Glaciimonas sp. PCH181: one gene and its partner. The protein of the gene in region 1 interacts with the protein of each later gene in a pairwise test. Links are inferred from orthologs where the notes say so. Each region holds a gene or a part of one and is shown on either strand. Other genes may lie near its edges.

Evidence for each region.
Region 2: the proteins of C7W93_RS03340 (region 1) and C7W93_RS05940 interact in binary tests that used the Escherichia coli proteins (3 or more experiments, as listed by UniProt). The link is inferred for Glaciimonas sp. PCH181 from one-to-one orthologs.

Annotation. Positions count from the first base shown.
Region 1 is NZ_PYFP01000001.1:753,436-761,145, reverse strand. The notes cover bases 2,783-6,174. They hold C7W93_RS03340 (2-oxoglutarate dehydrogenase E1 component), read right to left. Parts: upstream 5,839-6,174; coding sequence 2,983-5,838; downstream 2,783-2,982. Other genes in these bases: odhB (2-oxoglutarate dehydrogenase complex dihydrolipoyllysine-residue succinyltransferase), read right to left, coding at 2,783-2,910. In the rest of the region: lpdA (dihydrolipoyl dehydrogenase), read right to left, coding at 1-1,411; more of odhB, read right to left, coding at 1,651-2,782; gltA (citrate synthase), read right to left, coding at 6,179-7,492; C7W93_RS03330 (succinate dehydrogenase assembly factor 2), read right to left, coding at 7,620-7,710. UniProt on the Escherichia coli protein: E1 component of the 2-oxoglutarate dehydrogenase (OGDH) complex which catalyzes the decarboxylation of 2-oxoglutarate, the first step in the conversion of 2-oxoglutarate to succinyl-CoA and CO(2).
Region 2 is NZ_PYFP01000001.1:1,317,754-1,324,959, reverse strand. Bases 2,960-5,847 are described here. They hold C7W93_RS05940 (ATP-binding cassette domain-containing protein), read right to left. Parts: upstream 5,448-5,847; coding sequence 3,471-5,447; downstream 2,960-3,470. Other genes in these bases: prmB (50S ribosomal protein L3 N(5)-glutamine methyltransferase), read right to left, coding at 5,764-5,847; C7W93_RS05945 (Rossmann-like and DUF2520 domain-containing protein), read right to left, coding at 2,960-3,513. In the rest of the region: C7W93_RS24415 (hypothetical protein), read left to right, coding at 195-446; C7W93_RS24585 (hypothetical protein), read left to right, coding at 495-656; C7W93_RS05955 (amino acid ABC transporter permease), read right to left, coding at 684-1,346; C7W93_RS05950 (cystine ABC transporter substrate-binding protein), read right to left, coding at 1,481-2,287; more of C7W93_RS05945, read right to left, coding at 2,536-2,959; more of prmB, read right to left, coding at 5,848-6,645; dapE (succinyl-diaminopimelate desuccinylase), read right to left, coding at 6,793-7,206. UniProt on the Escherichia coli protein: Genetic data indicate it may be involved in ribosome assembly or function.

The DNA of each region.
Region 1 (7,710 bases):
GCTTATCGACAGCTAAAGCAGCTTCTTTGGTCGCTTCTGACAACGATGGATGCGCGTGGCAGATACGGGCGATATCTTCTGCCGATGCACGGAATTCCATCGCAACCACAGCCTCGGAAATCAACTCCGACGCCATTGGGCCAATGATGTGTACGCCGAGAATTTCGTCGCTCTTGGCATCAGCCAGGAATTTCACCATACCGGAAGTATCGCCCAAGGCGCGCGCCCGACCATTGGCCAGAAACGGGAATGTGCCCGCTTTATAAGCAACGCCTTCTGCCTTCAATTGCTGCTCGGTTTTACCTACCCATGCGATTTCTGGCGAGGTGTAGATGACCCAAGGAATCGTATTGAAATTGACATGACCGTGCTGTCCCGCGATGCGCTCTGCGACAGCAACGCCCTCTTCTTCTGCTTTGTGCGCAAGCATAGGGCCACGCACTACGTCACCGACAGCCCAGACATTTGCCAGATTGGTTTTGCACTCGCCGTCGACGTTGATAAAGCCACGTTCGTCGAGTTGCAAGCCAACGCCTTCGGCATTGAGACCGATGGTATTTGGTGTGCGACCGATGGAGATAATCAATTTGTCGAATACTGCTTTTTTGGCTTCGCCTTTAACATCCGTATATTCGACGGTGACATCTTTCTTGCCTGCTGTAATCGCGCCGATTTTCACACCAAGACTGATGCTCAAACCTTGTTTTGCGAATAGCTTAGCCGCTTCTTTAGCAATTTGGTCATCTACTGCGCCAAGAAACGCTGGCAGTGCTTCGAGCACAGTTACTTCAGCACCAAGACGACGCCAGACGCTGCCCATTTCGAGGCCAATGACGCCAGCACCGATAACGCCCAGTGTCTTTGGTACAGTGTCGATTGCCAGCGCACCCGTATTCGACAAGATCAACTTTTCATCGAAAGCCGCACCGGGCAATTCACGGGCGTTGGAACCAGTTGCCAGAATAATGTGCTTACCGGTGATGGACTCTTCAGTTTTACCAGCAACCTTGATCTCGTACCCTGCTGCGTCGCCCTTGACGAAAGAACCGCGGCCATGGAAAAACGTGACTTTATTCTTTTTCAGTAAATACAGGATACCGTCGTTATTTTGCTTGATAACCGTACTTTTCCGCGCCAACATCTGTGGCAGATTTAAGCTCAGCCCCTTGATATCGATACCGTGGTCAGCGAAAGCATGGCCTGCATGCTCGAAATGCTCCGACGATTGCAGAAGTGCCTTGGATGGAATACAACCAACATTGGTGCAAGTTCCGCCAGGCGCTGGGCCATCGTTCGCATTTTTCCACTCATCAATACAGGCAGTATTGAAACCAAGCTGCGCAGCACGTATTGCCGCGATATAGCCACCAGGACCGCCACCGATCACGATGACATCAAATTGCTTACTCATAGTTTTCCTTCGTTTATTTGCGGCGCCGCTCAATTCGCAGCATCACGCATTACATCCGGTAAATTCGGTATTTACTTGATTGCTTATTGCTTACTTATTTGGCTAACTTCCGGGATGTAGTCGCGATTACATTCAATCTAACCGGCCATGCACAATAAGTTTTACGTAAAGCAATGCGCCCGACACTTTCACGCATCCATTAAGGAGTGCAGTTGTTAGCATCCGGCGCATTTTCTACATTACAAGTCCAATAGCAGGCGTGCAGGATCTTCCAGCGCATCCTTCATGGCAACCAACGCCAACACAGCTTCACGGCCGTCAATGATACGGTGATCGTAAGACATCGCCAGATAGTTCATTGGACGAATCACGATTTGACCATTTTCAACGACTGCGCGGTCTTTGGTTGCATGCACACCCAAGATAGCTGACTGCGGTGGATTGATAATTGGTGTCGACAGCATCGAACCAAACGTTCCGCCGTTAGAAATCGAGAAAGTACCGCCGGTCAAATCTTCCATCGTCAACTTGCCGTCACGTGCTTTGGCGCCAAATTCACCGATTTTCTTTTCGATTTCAGCGATCGACATTTGATCGACGTCACGCAACACTGGAACGACCAGACCACGCGGCGAACCGACAGCAATACCGATATCGAAATAACCGTGATACAGAATGTCATTACCATCAACAGAAGCATTCACAATCGGATATTTCTTCAAGGCAGCAACAGCGGCTTTCACGAAGAAAGACATGAAACCAAGCTTAACGCCGTGTTCTTTCTCAAATTTATCTTTGTACTTTGTACGCAGATCGATTACCGGTTGCATGTTGACTTCATTGAATGTCGTCAAGATTGCATTAGTTGATTGCGATTGGATCAAACGCTCAGCGATACGTGCGCGCAAACGGCTCATCGGCACGCGTTCTTCCGGGCGCTCTTCTTGTTTTGCTTTATTTGGAGCAGCAACTTGTTGCAATGCAGGCTTGGCAGCAACAGGTGCTGCTGCAGCTGGTGCCGCAGGTTTAGCTGCTAAGGTAGTTAGAACATCACCTTTAGTAACACGACCGTCTTTACCGCTGCCGGCGATTTGCGTCGCGCTCAAATTATTCTCGGACAACAATTTAGCTGCTGCTGGCATAGCGATACCGGCTGCAGTATTACTTACCAATTCCGGTGCTGCTACAGGAGTTGTCGCATGACCAGGTTGCGGCACAGGTATTGCAGACACTTCCATTGGGCTGACTTTTGCAGAAGCATCAGTATCGATGATCGCGATGATCTGACCAGCGACGACTGTTGCGCCATCCGCTTCAACAATTTGTACCACTATGCCATCATTTGGCGCAGGTAATTCAAGCACAACTTTATCTGTTTCGATATCAATCAGGTTCTCGTCGCGCGCAACTGGATCGCCAACTTTTTTATGCCACTGCAACAATGTCGCTTCTGCGACGGACTCTGATAATTGGGGGACTTTAACTTCTATAAGTGCCATGAAATTCTCCGTATTGGGGTTGGTGCAGGCGTGCCATGATTTGAATGTGGCACGCCCTTGTTCAGTATTCAGTTATTTGGTAAGAACAAAGCCTTTGAGCTTCGAAAAGGCAGTGTCTAACAATGTTTTTAGTTGCGCGTAATGCTTGTCGTAGTAACCCACGGCAGGCGATGCGCTGGCTGGACGGCCTGCATAAGCAAGCTTTTGACCATCATCCAGATTTTCAAAAATATTGTGCTGAATCTGTAGCCAGGCGCCCTGATTTTGCGGCTCGTCCTGCGCCCATACCAATTCACTGAAATTCGGGAACTGCTTCAGTTCAGCAGCAAATGCCTTGTGTGGGAACGGATACAACTGCTCGAGACGAATAATCGCCACATCGCTTTGACCGCGTTCTTTACGTGCATTCACCAAATCATAGTAAATCTTGCCGGAGCAAGCGATAACGCGCTTGACCTTCTTAGCATCGATCTTGTCATCAACTTCACCGATAACAGTCTGGAAAGAGCCTTTAGCAAAATCTGACAATGGCGAACCAGCATCTTTGTTACGCAGCAGCGACTTCGGCGTCATGATGACAAGCGGCTTGCGGAACAAGCGAATCATTTGACGGCGCAGCAAATGGAAAATCTGCGCAGCAGTAGTTGGTTGCACGACCTGCATGTTGTTGTCGGCACAAAGTTGCAGGAAACGCTCCAGACGCGCTGAAGAATGTTCTGGTCCTTGTCCTTCGTAACCATGCGGCAGCATCATGACCAAGCCTGATGCACGACCCCATTTCACTTCGCCGGAGCTTATGAATTGATCAATAACGACTTGCGCGCCGTTGGCGAAGTCACCAAATTGCGCTTCCCAGATCGTCAATGTATTCGGTTCTGCTGTCGAGTAACCGTACTCAAAGCCGAGTACCGCTTCTTCTGACAAAACGGAGTCAATGACGTTAAACGGTGCTTGTTGATCGGATACATTTTGCAACGGGATATAGCTGCCTGCATCCCAACGCTCACGATTTTGATCATGTAACACTGCATGACGATGCACAAACGTGCCGCGACCAGCATCTTGACCGGTTAAGCGAATGGTATAGCCGGAAGAAACTAACGATGCGTAAGCCAAATGCTCGCCCATACCCCAATCGAGGTTAAGCTCGCCACGACCCATAGTGGCGCGATCGTTTAGTACTTTTTCGACCAGTGCATGCACCTTGAAGTTTTCCGGCACGCTAGTGATACGCGTAGCCAGACGTTTCAATTCGGTCAATGGTACTGCGGTGTCAGCAGCATCAGTCCATTTACGATTCAGGAACGGCAGCCAGTCAACTGCATATTTGCTTTTGAAGTTGGTAATAACTGGATCAACAGTGTGCTTACCAGCGTCCATCGCATCGCGATAGGCCTTGACCATCGCATCGCCTTCATCCGCTGCGATCGTGCCTTGCGCAGTCAGTTTGTCTGCATAGACCTTACGCGTACCTGGATGCTGTGCAATCTTTTTGTACATCAGCGGTTGCGTCAATGCTGGCGTATCTTGTTCATTGTGACCAAGTTTGCGGAAGCAAATAATATCTACAACGATATCTTTCTTGAACTCAACCCGATAATCAAGTGCGATCTGGGTTGCAAATACGACAGCTTCAGGATCGTCTGCATTAACGTGCAATACAGGAGCTTCGATCATCTTGACGACGTCGGAGCAATACAAAGTCGAACGGGAATCGCGTGGATCTGATGTGGTGAACCCGATCTGGTTGTTGATCACGATATGGACCGTGCCGCCTGTACCATAACCACGTGTTTGCGCCAGATTGAGCGTTTCCATGACCACGCCTTGTCCAGCAAAAGCGGCATCGCCGTGGACTAGTATTGGCAAGACTTGCGCGCCGTCTTTGTCGCCGCGACGTTCCATACGCGCCTTAACAGAACCTTCAACCACTGGGTTGACGATTTCGAGATGGGATGGATTGAACGCTAGCGACAGATGGACAGGTCCGCCTGGGCTTGTGATGTCTGAAGAAAAACCTTGATGATATTTAACATCGCCGGCTGGTAAATCATCGCCGTGTTTGCCTTCAAATTCGGCAAACAATTCTTGCGGCATTTTACCTAGTGTATTGACCAGAACGTTAAGACGGCCGCGATGGGCCATACCGATAACGATTTCCTGAATACCCTTTTCGCCGCCGCGTTGGATTGTTTCATCGAGTGAAACAATGAAGCTTTCTCCACCTTCGAGGGAGAAACGCTTTTGTCCGACATAGCGCGTGTGAAGGTAACGTTCCAAACCTTCTGCTGCTGTCAGACGCTCGAGAATGTGTTTTTTCTTTTCAGCTGTGAAAGTCGGTGCCGAGCGTGTCGACTCCAAACGTTCTTGTATCCAGCGCTTTTCGGTTGGATCACTGACATACATGAACTCTGCGCCGATCGAGCGGCAATACGTATCACGCAGTGAGTTCAGCAAGTCACGTAATGTGGAAGTTTCTGTACCGAAGTAGGTATTGCTGATGTTGAACACAATGTCCATGTCCGCATCAGTGAAACCGTAAAAAGTTGGGTCCAGCTCTGGAAGCGCCAGACGTTCCTGACGTTGCAGCGGATCTAAATTTGCCCAACGTGAGCCCAGATAGCGGTAAGCAGCGATCAATTGCGTGGCCGCTACGCGTTTACGCCCCATTTCAGCGTCAGCCGAAGCAGAAATCGTACGAATTGGGCCATGTTTTGCGCGCTCTGCGAACGAAGCGATGACCGAAGCGTGCGCTACGTCAGGCTTATCTGTGCCATCACCTGCGGGCACATGTTGCATGGCGTCGAAATACGCGCGCCAATTATCTGAAACAGATCCTGGATTGTCGAGGTATGACTCGTACAGATCTTCAATGTACGGTGCATTACCTCCGAAGAGATATGAATTGGAGCGATATTGCTGCATCATCTTGCTCACCTTTCTTCGCGTTTCGCGAGATTAGCGGGTTAACATAACCTTCCGCGACACGGCCTGACCGGTTAGCGGATTGCACATCAAGTTGTGGGGAAGGGATTAAATTACAACTGCCTAGTACTGTATTCTTTTCAAAAAACACCATTTGATTCAATCGTATGCTTACACTTATCGGCTTTGCCATCTCCGCCACATTTCTATTATGGACGTAATACAAAACCTCTAAGCTATCCGTCGCAAACGATCAATACTCGTTGGTGCGTAAGGATAGCATAAGTAATATTAAAGAATACAAAAAAAGCGAATCATCAGATTCGCTTTTTTATTACTGCTATTACTTACTGTCCGTACGTTCTGCCAGTGGCACAACATCACGTGTCGGCGAGCCGATAAACAACTGACGCGGACGACCGATTTTTTGCTCTGGATCGGAAATCATTTCGTTCCATTGTGCAATCCAGCCTACGGTACGCGCCATTGCAAAGATTCCAGTGAACAGTGAGACAGGAATACCTAGTGCAGACTGAACAATACCTGAGTAGAAGTCGACGTTCGGATAAAGTTTGCGAGAAACAAAGTATTCGTCTTCCAGTGCCACTTTTTCCAAGGCCATTGCCAACTTGAACAAAGGATCGTTTTCCAGACCCAATTCAGCCAGCACTTCGTAACAAGTTTCACGCATCAATTTTGCGCGAGGGTCGTAGTTCTTGTAGACACGGTGACCAAAGCCCATCAATTTGACGGTTGAGTTCTTGTCTTTAACTTGTTTGACGAATTCAGGAATGTTATCGACAGTTCCGATTTCTTTCAGCATGTTGAGTGCTGCTTCGTTAGCGCCGCCGTGTGCAGGGCCCCACAAACAAGCAATACCAGCAGCGATACAAGCAAACGGATTCGCGCCGCTTGAACCGGCTAAGCGGACAGTTGAAGTCGATGCATTTTGTTCGTGATCAGCATGCAAAATCAAAATACGATCCAGGGCACGTACCAATACGTCATTTACTTTGTAATCTTCGCAAGGCGTAGAGAACATCATGTGCATGAAATTAGCGCTGTACGACAAATTATTACGCGGATAGACGAATGGCTGACCGACGTTGTATTTATATGCCATTGCAACAAGCGTTGGCAATTTGGCAATCAAGCGAATCGCCGAAACTTCCCGATGACGTGGGTTAGTAATATCTAACGAGTCATGGTAAAACGATGACAACGCGCCAACTGTACCAACCAACACAGCCATAGGATGTGCGTCACGACGGAAACCACGGAAGAAAAACTGCATCTGCTCGTGAACCATGGTGTGGGCAGTCACGGTCGCATCGAAAGTTTCTTTTTCTGCTTCTGTCGGCAACTCGCCATTCAGCAGCAGGTAGCAAGTTTCGAGGAAATCGCAATTAACAGCCAATTGCTCAATCGGATAACCACGATAAAGTAGTTCGCCCTTGTCGCCATCGATATACGTAATCGACGAATTACATGCAGCTGTCGACATAAAGCCCGGGTCGTAAGTGAATTTACCGGTCGCACCGTATAACTTACGAATATCGATTACTTCAGGACCAACAGTTCCTTTATAAATCGGAAAATCAATGGATGGACTACCGTCGGAAAATGATAGCGTGGCTTTGGTATCAGCGTTGGTCATGGCTCTTCCTTCATTTAACAGGTGATGCTTGAATCAAAAAAACTAAAAGACGTACGTAGGTCCCATGTATCCGCATGCAAGCTAATGCATCTCACCGACCAATCGCCAGTGGCGGCTTAATTTCCATTCAGGCTACGCGTAATCGCGCTAGCAAAGCATGAACCTGAGGTAAATCCACTTCACCCTCTGGCTCGTTACGACCCATCAACAAATTCATC
Region 2 (7,206 bases), 560 kb from region 1 along the record:
TCTCTCCAATGAAGTTAGCGATATTGATAGATATTGAAAGCGCAATGATTCTTGCAATGCTGCAAGTAGGACGAACAGTTTTGAATTTGGTTCATTCGACAATGTCAACATTACACCAACGCCGCAAGATGCGCATTTGGACAACGCATGCTAGGATGATTCTCGGACTCCGCTCACAACAAAATGAGGTAAAAATGTCACTAACTGAACAGCACACCGATGACGCGCCTGCAAGCGTTGCTTATCGCGGCTACACGATCGTGCCGCAACCTTCGCCGGGGCATGACGACCTTTGGCATGACGGTTACCAGATTTTCAAAGCGGGTGTAGAGGTTGGCAGCCGTACAAATACCGAAAGTGTCCATGCCAGCCGTGAGACGGCGATCGACAGTAGTCTGGATTTCGCCAGAATTGAAATTGATAATCTGGTTGCATTAACCGAGTAGTCAGCGCGGGCCGGAAGGTCTTGGCGTAATTTATGATCGGAGATGACCATGGTCGATAGCATTTTATGCGATACCTCAGCGTGTATGTCTGCTAAATATGTTGCGCATCGTGCGCCTACACCCGCGCCAGTGGAAGAGCCGCCAACACCCGGCCCGGGGCCTACGCCCGAACAAGACCCGGTTCCCGATCAGCATCCCGAGGATTGTTAGGGTTTAAATACCTTGCGCAAAGGCAATTTAGTTAGTCTGATGGGCCTGACCGAGTTTTTTCTCAAGACGGCTTTGCAGGCGTTCAAAACAAATGCTTAAGCACCAATACAGCGCTGCTGCGGCCAAATAGAGCGGTAGAGGGCGAAATGTCACCGCGATGACTTCTTTGGTTGCCAGCATCAGTTCTGTGACCGTGATGACCGATACCAGCGAGGTATCTTTAATCAGACTGATTAAAGTATTGCTCATGGACGGCACCGCGATCCGTATCGCTTGCGGCACGACGATGTAGCGCAGGGTTTGCCAATAGGTCAGGCCGATACTGTAGCTTGCGGCCCATTGCCCCTCATTGACGCCGCTAATCGCACCACGCAGACTTTCTGACAGGTAGGCGGCTGAGTTCAGACTAAGCGCCAGAATACCTGCGGTCAGCGGCGAAAAATTGACGCCAATACTCGGCAATCCGTAATAAATAACAAAAATTTGTACCAGCAACGGTGTACCGCGCATCATGCTGACGTAGATGGTAGCGGGCCATTGACAGATGCGCGAGGGCAGAATCCGTGCTACCGCCAGTGGAAAGCCCAGCAGCAAGCCGCCTAGCATTGACGACACCGCAAAGATAAGGGTGTAGCCAACGCCTTTCAGCAAGGTTGGCAGCGCCTGCTGTAGCAATTCCAGTAATTCCATAATGTCTCTGTTAAAAAATATCCCCGCACGGCGATTCGGGCGGGGATAGGTAGTACTGATGTGGCGGTCATTTTAAAACAGGTGGGAAGTTAATGTACTACTAATGCGTTATCCCACCGGCTGCCAAAACAATGTTACTTCGCGGTTGGCGGTTGGCTGACATCGATGCCAAACCATTTAATCGAGACTTTTTTGAAGCTGCCGTCTTTCAGTATGTCTTCAATTGCTTTGTCCAGCGCGGCCTGGAATTTAGGATTACCTTTTTGGAAAGGAATCCCAATTTTATCGATGGTGCCGATCGGTGCGCCTGCTTTTAATGGCAGCGTTGTATTTTTCAGCAAATAGCCGACTAGCAAGCTGTCGTTCAACGCCGCGTCAATGCGGCCGGTTGCAAGGTCAGACAAATACTCTGGCGAGCCAGGATATGTTTTGACATCAATTCCCGGAACTGCTTTGGCTTTTTGCTCAAAGTTGGTTCCCTGACCGAGTCCCAGTTTTTTACCCTTTAAGTCTTCCAGACTAGCAAAGTTGCGTTTTTCATCTTTACGAATGATCAACTGCGCGCTGGAGATAGTGTAAGGAATGGAGAAATCGAAGGCTTTTTTACGCTCATCGGTAATGCCGACCTGATTCAGAATGACGTCGTATTTGCCAGCGCCTAAGCCGGCTAGAATCCCGCTCCACTCAGTCGTGGTGAATTCGGTTTTAACGCCTAACTTTGCAGCGATCAAATTAGCGACATCGACTTCAAAACCAGTCAGTTGGCCAGTTTTAGGGTCTTTGAAGTTGAAGGGAGGATAGTTGCCTTCCATCGCCACTTTAAGGGTGCCACGCGTTTTTACCGTGTCGAGAAGATCGGCGGCAAAAGCGCTGACGGCGATGCTGGAAATCAGCACTGCTGCGGCGATTTTGGATAATGTCGCGTGTGTTAGAGAGGCCATTTTTTTCCTTCGGTCAGTAATTGTTTTAAATAAACGTTGCATACCCGTTGCATCGACTATCTTAACGCTCTGGTCGGTGACTGGAAAGGAAAGGTTGGAGTGTTGCTAGTTGTTTAAGTAGATAAGAAAGACATGGTTGTAATAAGCCCGGGAAAGTCGCCAAACTGAGGAAAAAATAAAGCGAAAAACAGGCAAAAGTGAGTTAAAACGAATTAACGGCGGTCATTGAAGCCACCTTATTTCTTCTTTTATGTCTTCTTCTGCGCCAGTTGCTGCGTCAGGACGGCAAACTGGCTATATAAAGCCGCAACCTCGGGATTCCATTCTTGAAGCGCCGCATGTTGGCGCGTCACAGTCGCCGTATCGCCGCGCGCGATTGGCCCGGTGAGCGCAGTTGCCGGGCCTAACCGGAACGCATTTGCGGCACTCTCGGTCAGTAATGGCGCGATCAGTTGAAGCGCAACATCTGCTGGTAGCCCCGCTTCTACATAGGCCTGGCGTGCAACGTCGATCAGCGTGACGAGATAGTTGGATGCGAATACTGCCGCAGCGTGATACACAACTTTGTTGTCGCGTTGGATGGCGACGCAGCGCGCGCCGATGGCGTCGAAGGCTTGTGTCAGAACGGCGAGGGCCGCAGGATCACCCTCACTGCCGCAATAAGTGCCAGCAAAGTCTGCGACGACTTGCTGCGGATCGGCAAAACTACGGATCGGATGGATGCTGGCAACGGCCGCACCTTGTTCGGCGGCTGCGCTTAGTGCCAGAGAAGACAAGGCGCCGCTGCAATGAAAGACGATGCTATTGGGGTTAAGTTTGCCGGTCGCGGCCAGCGCGGCGCAACATGCGGGAATGTGGTCATCGCTGGCGGCAATCAGATAAATATCCGTTGGGCGCAACGCGGCGAAAGAGGTGACTGCGCGGCCATCTCCAATGAATTCGCAGGCTTGCTGTGCGCTGCTGTCGGAGCGATTTAGTACATCGTATAACTGGAAAATCTGGCGCGCTTTCCATAGCCGCGCCAATGTTTTGCCGACTTTTCCGCAACCGATGATGGTAAGCGTAGGCAGGATGGCGGTAAGGCTTACATCCTGCCTAGACGCGCTGCTATCGTCATTGGGTGTGGCGATGGCATCAATCGCAGGGCAATCTTTGCCATCGTTGCCGTTATTCGCACTAATAACTAGCTTCCCAGCTGTTCCAGTGCTTCCTGTTGCTCTAGCCATTCCACCTCCAGTTGTGCCAGTTCCTTCGCGTAAAACGCTTGGTCGGTCAACAATGTTGTGAGTTCTTTCTTTTTATCCTTGTCATAGATTTCCGGATTAGCCAGATGTGTATCAACAGTGGCTTTTTGCGCAGTGCGCTTTGCCATTTGTTCATCGAGTCGCTTGATGCGTGACTCAATCGGCTTTTTCAGCGCTGCCAGTTTTTGGCGAGCGTCGGCATCCTGACGTTTTTGTTCCCGGCGGTCTGCGGTATCGACAGCTGTTGCCGCTGGTGCGACTGCGCTGGCAATTTTTACCGTTTGGGTCGCTTTCGGCAGTCCGGCATCTTTGCTATTGTTCTTGGCGGCAAGTTTTGTCTTGAATAGCCAATCTTTATAGTCATCAAGATCGCCGTCGAACGGTTCGACTTTGCCATCGGCCACAATAATGAATTGGTCGGTGGTGGCGCGCAACAAGTGACGATCATGCGATACCAGTACCAGCGTGCCTTCAAACTGCGCCAGCGCCATGGTCAGGGCTTCGCGCGTTTCCAGATCCAAATGGTTGGTCGGCTCATCCAGCAGCAGCAAGTTAGGACGTTGCCAGACGATCAGCGCTAACGCCAGACGCGCTTTTTCACCACCGGAGAACGGCGCGATGGAGCTAGTCACCATCGGGCCGTTAAAGTTGAAACTGCCGAGGAAATTGCGAAGTTCTTGCTCGCGCGTCGTCGGGGCAATTTTGCCTAGATGCCAGAGCGGCGACTCGTCATGACGCAGCATTTCAACTTGATGCTGGGCGAAATAACCGATAGACAGACCTTTACCAAACTGCGCATCGCCGCGCAGGGGTTTGAGCTCTTCGGCAATGGTTTTGATAAAGGTTGATTTACCCGCGCCGTTGACGCCCAGCAGACCAATCCGCTGACCGATTTGCAGAGAGAAATTAATGCCGGCGACGATGACCTTTTCGGTAACTTCGTGGCTGGTTTCGCTTTCAATGCGATAACCGGCGCTGACATCTTCCATGACTAGCAGTGGATTCGGCGCGCTCAGCGGTTCGCGGAATTCAAAAGAAAACTCGGCAGCCGCACGTAACGGAGCCAGTTCTTCCATCTTTGCCAGTGCTTTCATCCGGCTTTGGGCCTGACGTGCTTTGCTGGCCTGCGCTTTAAAGCGGCTAATAAAGGATTCCAGATGTGCCCGTTGACGGGTTTGTTTTTCTAGTGCTCCGGCAGCCAGAATCATTTGCGCAGCGCGTTGGCGTTCAAATGACGAGTAATTACCCGTATAACGTTTCAGCTTGCGCTCGTCGATATGTACGATGACATTGACGACGCCGTCCAGGAAGTCGCGATCATGCGAAATAATGATAAGGGTGCCGGTATAGCGCTTGAGCCAGTCTTCCAGCCAGATAATTGCGTCCAGATCCAAATGGTTGGTTGGCTCATCCAGCAGCAGCAAATCGGAAGGGCACATCAAAGCCTGGGCCAGATTCAAACGCATTCGCCAACCACCAGAAAAACTGGCGACGGGTTCTTGCATCTGGGCCATCGAGAAGCCAAGACCGGTAAGCAATTGCTCACCGCGTGAGCGCACGGTATAGGCGTCGGCATCGGCCAGTGCGCTGTATAACTCGCCAATTAGTGTGCCATTAGCGGCGCTTTCTGGTTCGCTTTCCAGAAAAGCTAATTCTTCTTCGAGACGGCGCAGTGTGACATCGCCATCAATTGCGTATTCCAGCGCTGGACGGTCGAGGGCAGGGGTTTCCTGCGCGACATAGGCCATGCGCCATTTAGTCGGGAAGTCGATTTCGCCTGCATCGGCGTGCAGTTCGCCGCGCAATAGTCCGAATAGACTGGATTTACCCGCGCCGTTAGCGCCGATCAGACCGATTTTGTCGCCAGGATTGAGCGTGATATCGACTTTGTCGAGCAGCGGCTTGATGCCGCGCATCATTGAAACTTGTTGAAAACGTATCATGAAATGTGTTTTGAAATGCGTTGGGGGAAGCAAAATTGCATGTTTTCTGCTGAAAACAGATTAAACCGTTATTACGGAAATGCCAGTCAATCGATGCATCAAACCGTGATCAGCGGTATTAAATCATCAGCAGAGTAGCCATTAGTCTGGGTATTTTCGGCCGACAAAGCAATTTCAGCGCTGGTTAATTGCACTTTTAGCGCAACTTCAGCGCAATGCCCTAAAAAAGAAAGCGCCTATGATAAGGCGCTTTCTATTAAATTGCCAAAATTAAGGCTGAATGGTGTTGTTATGGGAGTTGATCGGCAGTGAGTAAAAACACCATATCATCGCCAGCACTGGTCGATACCCAGGTCATTTCGAGATCCGGGAAGGCGGCTTCAGCAAAAGCGCGCTCGTTACCGATTTCGACAATCAAGACACCATTTTTGGTTAAACGCTGTTTAGCACCAGCCACGATTGTACGCACTAAGTCCATACCATCTTCGCCACCGGCCAAAGCAATTTGCGGTTCGGCCAGATATTCCTTAGGTAGTTTGTCCATCGATCCGGAATTAACATACGGTGGATTGGTGACGATCAGGTCATATTTCTTGTCGGGGACATTGGTGTACAGATCGGACTCAATCAACGTGATGCGATCTTGCAAGTCGTAGTCGTCAACGTTGCGACGCGCCACTGCCAGTGCATCGGCGGAGATATCGGCGGTGTCAACATGGGCATTGCCAAAAGCATCGGCCAACATAATCGGCAAGCACCCGGAACCTGTGCAAAGTTCCAGAATGTTGGCGACTTTGGCTGGGTTTTGTACCCATGGCGAGAAAAATTCTGGAATCAATTCGGCGATAAAAGAACGGGGCACGATCACCCGTTCATCGACATAAAACCGGTATTCTCCTAGCCAGGCTTCTTGCGTGATGTAAGCGGCAGGGACGCGTCCGACGCTGCGTCTTTCGATCACGTTTAGTACGGCAGAAACTTCATGCGGCAACAAGCGCGCATCAAAAAACGGTTCAATTTTATCCAGTGGCAGTTTTAAAGTGTGCAGGATCAGATAGGCAGCTTCGTCGAGCGCATTGCTGCTGCCGTGGCCAAAAAATAAGCCTTCGGTGTTAAAACGCGTAACGGCAAAGCGCAGTAAGTCGCGGATGGTATGGAAAGTGTTGTTCATGATGGGCTGCATGGGTGCAGTGAGTGTTGTTACAGGAATCGGGGCTTGCTGCTGACGATTGAGCGGCTTTGGAATTCGATCAATTGATCAACGCTGATGTTGCAGATCAATTGGTCGAATCGCATAAAAATACGCAAAAGTGCCAAATTATTTGCTAGTTGACTCAGATTGAGTCGTCAGCAAATTTTCTAGCGTGCGACGGTAAATGTTTTTCAGCGGGTCAATGAAACGTACTTCAATGTGCTCGTCGATTTTGTGAATACTGCCATTCGGCGGTCCAAATTCGATGACTTGCGGGCATATTTGCGCGATAAAGCGTCCGTCCGACGTGCCGCCGGTGGTCGATAATTCAGTGTCGATGCCGGTTTCTGTTTTGATTGCTGCTGCCAGCGCGGTGCTCAACGTGCCGCGTGGTGTCAAAAATGGCCTGCCGCCTATCGTCCAGGCTAGTTTGTAATCCAGCGCATGTTTATCCAGAATCGCATGCACACGTTGCTGCAAGGATTCGACAGTGCTAGCCGTTGAAAAGCGGAAGTTGAAGTCGATCACCACTTCGCCCGG